2 linked regions of the Leucothrix mucor DSM 2157 genome follow. The protein of the gene in region 1 interacts with the protein of each later gene in a pairwise test. Links are inferred from orthologs where the notes say so. Each region holds a gene or a part of one and is shown in the gene's direction. Other genes may lie near its edges.

The links. Proteins that work in one complex are often made in the same cells at the same time.
Region 2: the proteins of LEUMU_RS0109945 (region 1) and ung interact in binary tests that used the Escherichia coli proteins (3 or more experiments, as listed by UniProt). The link is inferred for Leucothrix mucor DSM 2157 from one-to-one orthologs.

Annotation. Positions count from the first base shown.
Region 1 is NZ_ATTE01000001.1:2,242,853-2,245,870, reverse strand. Bases 52-2,938 are described here. They hold LEUMU_RS0109945 (class I SAM-dependent DNA methyltransferase), read left to right. Parts: upstream 52-688; coding sequence 689-2,188; downstream 2,189-2,938. Other genes in these bases: LEUMU_RS27945 (restriction endonuclease subunit S), read left to right, coding at 2,185-2,938; hsdR (type I restriction-modification system endonuclease), read left to right, coding at 52-341. Also shown: more of hsdR, read left to right, coding at 1-51; more of LEUMU_RS27945, read left to right, coding at 2,939-3,018. UniProt on the Escherichia coli protein: The subtype gamma methyltransferase (M) subunit of a type I restriction enzyme. The M and S subunits together form a methyltransferase (MTase) that methylates A-2 on the top and A-3 on the bottom strand of the sequence 5'-AACN(6)GTGC-3'.
Region 2 is NZ_ATTE01000001.1:1,530,953-1,533,864, forward strand. What follows is about bases 132-2,912. They hold ung (uracil-DNA glycosylase), read left to right. Parts: upstream 132-1,072; coding sequence 1,073-1,753; downstream 1,754-2,912. Other genes in these bases: fusA (elongation factor G), read left to right, coding at 132-991; LEUMU_RS25015 (acyltransferase family protein), read left to right, coding at 1,827-2,912. In the rest of the region: more of fusA, read left to right, coding at 1-131. UniProt on the Escherichia coli protein: Excises uracil residues from the DNA which can arise as a result of misincorporation of dUMP residues by DNA polymerase or due to deamination of cytosine.

The DNA of each region.
Region 1 (3,018 bases):
AGGATTTACAGATTGCTTGGAACGAAGTCAAAAGTGAAGACATCGCCGCGCGGATTATTGGCTTTATTCGCCAGGCAGCACTTGGCGAAGCGCTGATTCCATGGGAGCAACGCGTCGATCAGGCTTTAGTCAAAATGCTAGCTCTAAAAAACTGGAGCACCCCACAACGGCAATGGCTGGAGCGTGTTGCCAAGCAAATGAAAGCGATGATTGTTGTGGATGAAGCCGCGCTAAACCAAGGTGTATTCAAGCAAAATGGCGGCATTAGCCGCGCGAATAAGCTATTTGATAACGCGGCAAATGACTTGCTTCAAACCTTTAATCAGGCGCTTTGGCAGTGATGATACGAACTATACATTTCTCACTATCTTCGCTGGGCATGGCTTCTCCTGATCAGCTCCCCCCAAGACTCTAACCACTCCGTCATTTTATCGTTGCTAATGGTTTCCTGTATCTCTTGATACTCTTGCCAGCGAGTGACGGTTAGCTCGTTCTCATGTTGTTTACATACTTCATCTAAGTGTATACCTGAGATGGCTAGCCTCTGTAACGTTTGTTGAGATATTTAACGACAGTAACATTGCCAGTTTATAGCGGCTAGCACTGTGAGTTTTTGAATTTGAGGCGTAGAATTGCACAGCGATTAGAAACGATACAAAGCCTGAAACCCCCAACTTTAAGGACACAAATGAGCACTCAAGACCTCGTTGCCAAACTCTGGAACCTGTGTAATCTGCTGCGCGATGATGGCGTTACTTACCACGAATATATCAACGAACTGACCTACTTAGTGTTTCTAAAAATGGTGGATGAAACCGGACAGGAAGAGCATATTCCCGAGGGTTATCGCTGGTCTGATCTGGAAGCTTACAACGCTGCGACGCGCTTAGAAGAATATAAAAAATTGCTGATCCATTTGGGTACACACGGCTCGCTAATTACCAAAGCTATTTACGCCAATGCCAGCTCGGTGATTCGCAAGCCCACCACGCTCAGCAGGCTAGTCTCTGAAATCGATAAACTCGATTGGTACAGCGCCAAAGAAGAAGGGCTTGGCGATATGTACGAAGGCCTGCTGGAAATTAACGCGGGTGAAAAGAAATCTGGCGCGGGGCAATATTTCACGCCACGCGTGCTGATCAATGCCATGGTCGAATTAATGAATCCGACGCTGGATGATGTGATCGTTGACCCAACAGCGGGTACCGGTGGTTTTCTGATCAGCGCGCATCACCATATTATTAAGCACAACGACGTTGAGGCTCTGGACGAAATCGCCTACGACAAGTATCAGCACAAAACCTTTTTCGGCATGGAATTGGTACCAGATACGCGCCGACTGGCGATGATGAATCTTATGCTGCATGATTTGGCGGTGGATGATGACAATGCAGGCATCCTGTTTGGCGACACACTCTCTAATGAAGGCAAAGCGCTGCCACCAGCCAGCTTAATCCTTGCGAACCCACCGTTTGGCACCAAGCAGGGCGGCGGCATACCAACCCGTGATGACCTTGTGCAATACACCAGCAACAAGCAATTAGCGTTTTTACACTTGATGTATTTGCGCATGCTGAAGCCCGGTGGACGCGCAGCGATTGTCCTACCAGACAATGTGCTGTTTGAAAGCGGTATGGGTAAAACCATCCGAAATGATTTGATGGAAAAATGCAATCTGCACACCATTTTACGGCTACCGACCGGCATCTTTTATGCGGCTGGCGTAAAAACCAATGTGCTGTTTTTCTCCAAACCTAACGATTTGAGGCAAGACAAAGGTAATACCAAAAATGTGTGGGTGTATGACCTGCGCTCGAATATGCCACAATTTGGCAAGCGCACAGTGTTTAACACTAGCCATTTGAGTGACTTCTACCAAGCGGTAGGAGGCGACCTAACAACCGTCGATGAGGCAGCGCGCCAGAAGTTCGTTGACGGGTGTGCCGATGGTGCTGACAGCAGCCGTTTGCGTTGTTTTAGCCGTGAAACGATTGCGGCAAAAGATGACTCATTGGATTTGTCATGGATTCGTGATGACAGCACCGAAGACAGTGCTGACTTGCCAGAGCCGGATGTATTGATTAATGGCGCGTTGGAGGATCTGGCGGGCGCGATGACGGAATTGAGATCGATTTTGGTTGAGTTGGATGTGGCAGAAGAAGGTGAAGGTGAAGAGGTGGCTTTGTGAGTGGGTTGCCGATTGGGTGGGAGTCTCTCAAATGCGGTGAAACCTTCGAGCAGATCTCAACTACAAAATTAAAAGTGAAGACTAAAGATACAATGGTTGAGGGTCTTTTCCCGGTAATTGACCAAGGCTTGAACTTCATTGCGGGTTATGTGAATGATGAGGAGAAAGTAATAGAGATAAACACACCTGTCTGTATCTTTGGAGATCACACAAGAATTATAAAGTGGGTGGATTTTTCTTTTGTGCCGGGAGCTGATGGAACAAAAGTGTTAAACCCGAAGGCCTATTTGGCACCTAAATTTTTTTATTACCAGCTGTGTAGTCTGAATATTTTAGATAAAGGTTATGCGCGGCACTTTAAGTTTTTGAAGGAGGCAGATATTTTACTTCCTCCTTTAAGCGAACAAGTCCGCATAGCCAATAAACTCGATAGTCTTCTTGCCAAAGTTGATAAGGCTCAGGCTCGGCTGGAAAAAATACCTGTTCAGTTGAAACGTTTTCGGCAGTCTGTTTTGGCGGCTGCGACTTCGGGGGAGTTGACGCGGGAGTGGCGGGGTACAGAAGAAACAGGTTGGAGTTCGGTTTCATTTTTAACTTTGGTTAATAAGATTAGAAGCGGCTCGGGAGGTAAGGCTTTGGATGAGGTGAGTGAAACCAAAATTCTAAGATCTAGTGCTGTAAGAGACATGACGATAGATTTTACGGATCATCGATATCTGAAGGGTGATGACTTGTTGAAATCAGCTAATACTTTAGCTAATGGCGACTTGTTATTTACAAGACTTAGCGGTTCCACTGAGTATGTTGGTAACTGTGCTTGTGTTGTTGGG
Region 2 (2,912 bases), 710 kb from region 1 along the record:
TGCACAAGCTGGTGACATCGTTGCTGTCTTGGGTATGAAGAACGTTCAGACTGGTCACACCTTATGTGATCCTAAGTTCCCAGCAACACTTGAGCCAATGGTGTTCCCAGAGCCAGTTATCTCTATCGCAGTAGCGCCTAAAGATAAAGCCGGTGCTGAGAAGATGGGTATCGCAATCGGTAAGATGGTTGCTGAAGATCCTACGTTCCAGGTTGAGACTGACGAAGATTCTGGTGAGACAATCCTTAAAGGAATGGGTGAGCTTCACCTGGACATTAAGATTGACATCATGAAGCGTACTCACGGTGTTGACGTTGTTGTTGGTAAGCCTCAGGTTGCATACCGCGAAACAATTACTCAGTCTTGTGAAGACAGCTACACGCACAAGAAGCAGTCTGGTGGTTCTGGACAGTTCGGTAAGATCGACTACATCATCGAGCCAAACGAGCCAGGCGAAGGTTTCGCATTCGAGTCTAAGGTTACCGGTGGTAACGTTCCTCGCGAATTCTGGCCTGCTGTTGAGAAAGGTTTCAAAACAAGCATGGTTAAAGGTGTGCTTGCTGGATTCCCATGCTTAGACGTTAAAGTAACGCTAATCGATGGTGCTTTCCACGCGGTTGACTCCTCTGCACTAGCGTTTGAAATTGCTGCTAAAGGCGCATACCGTCAATCGATCCCTAAGGCTGGTCCTCAGTTGATCGAGCCAATCATGGCAGTTGACGTGTTTACTCCTGAAGATCACGTTGGTGATGTTATCGGTGACCTTAACCGTCGTCGCGGCATGATCAAGTCTCAGGAATCTGGCCCAACGGGTGTTCGTATTAAAGCGGAAGTCCCATTGAGCGAAATGTTTGGTTACATCGGTGACTTGCGTACTATGACTTCTGGTCGTGGTCAGTTCTCTATGGAGTTCGCGCACTACTCACCATGTCCTAAGAACGTTTCTGAAGCAGTAATCAAAGAGACTAAAGAGCGCGAAGCAGCTAAGTAATAGCGGCTAAACGTTTGAGTTAGACAAAGGCGGCCGGATTTATTCCGGCCGCTTTTGGTTTTGGGGTTAGGAGAAAAGCTTATGAATACAACAGTAGACCTGCATCCGAGCTGGTTAGCGGTGATTAAATCCGAATTTGATCAGCCATACATGCAACAACTCAAAACTTTTTTGGCGCAAGAAAAAGCCGCCCACAAGACAATTCTGCCGCACAGTTCATTATGGTTTAATGCGCTGAACAGCACGCCGTTTGATCAGGTCAAAGTCGTGATCTTAGGGCAAGACCCATACCCAACCCCCGGCCATGCTCATGGCTTATGTTTTTCGGCAATGCCGGAAGTCAAACCCTTACCTAAGTCGCTGCAAAATATTAATAAAGAACTAATTGACGATTTAGGTATCAATAATACACACGCCGCGTATCTGCAGCCGTGGGCTGAGCAGGGCGTGTTTTTATTAAATGCTGTTCTGACTGTTGAAGCAGGCAATGCCAATTCGCACCAAGGGAAGGGCTGGGAAGGCTTTACGGATGCGATCATTCGTGCAATAAATGAACAAGCCGAATCAGTGGTATTTATCCTCTGGGGTAGCTACGCACAAAAGAAAGCCGCCTTTATTGATGCCGATAAGCATTGTGTCATTAAAAGCGCTCACCCCTCGCCATTAGCGGCTTATCGCGGATTTTGGGGCAGCAAACCGTTTTCAAAGACGAATGACTACCTGCAACAGCATGGTAAAACACCCATAAACTGGCAGCTGTAAGCGACCTTCTATAGGGGAACATAGCCATCAGCCGCCATTAAAAATAAGGCCAACGCCAAGGATTAGGTAAGCGATGCAATATCGGGCAGAAATTGACGGACTCAGGGCAGTAGCGGTGATTCCCGTTGTGCTGTTTCATGCGGGCATTGCCGGTTTTGGTGGTGGCTTTGTGGGAGTCGATATTTTCTTTGTAATCAGTGGCTATCTGATTACCTCCATTATTTTAAACGAGCAAGCCAAGGACAGTTTTACGCTGGCAGGCTTTTACGAGCGACGAGTGCGGCGTATTCTTCCTGCACTCATGCTAGTGATGCTACTCAGTATTATTGGCGCATGGCAGCTACTACTGCCGGAAGAGCTGGTCGATTACGGGCAAAGCCTCGCCGCCGTGGGACTGTTCGCCTCCAACTTTCTATTTTGGATGCAGAGTGATTACTTCGCTCAAACCTCTGAATACCTTCCTCTGCTACATACTTGGAGCTTGGCGGTTGAGGAACAGTTCTACTTAGTCTTCCCGCTGTTTATGATCTGGAGTATTGCCTGGTTTAAAGCCAAGCGCTTAGCCGTATTAGTGATAGTGGGTATCGCCAGTTTGCTATTTAGTGAATGGGCATGGCGTAATGCGCCGGAAGCCAATTTCTTCTTAATTCCATCGCGCGCTTGGGAGTTAATGGCGGGTGTGTTCTGCGCTTTTTACTTGCAGCATAGCCAGTTAAACAACACCACACTCAAGCAAGTGGGCAGCGGCGCGGGTTTATTAATGCTGCTGTACTCGATCACCATTTTCGATAAAACCATTCCATTTCCAAGCCTGTATGCCTTAGTCCCGGTGCTGGGTACGGCATTGATTATTCTGTGTGCGGATAAGCACACGTTGGTGGGCAAGCTGCTGTCATTCCCGCTGCTGGTTGGTATCGGGCTGATCTCTTACAGTGCGTACCTTTGGCATCAGCCACTGTTTGTGTATGCGCGCCTGAACGATATGCAAGAGTTGCCAGTGACTACGTTACTCGGGCTGAGCGTGTTGTCTTTTGTACTGGCCTACCTCAGCTGGCGATGGGTAGAAAAGCCATTCCGTAATCGCAACTTCCTAAGCCGTGCACAAGTGCTGTGGATTGCTTTTGGCTGTAGCGTGCTGCTCATTGCGATTGGTGGTGTG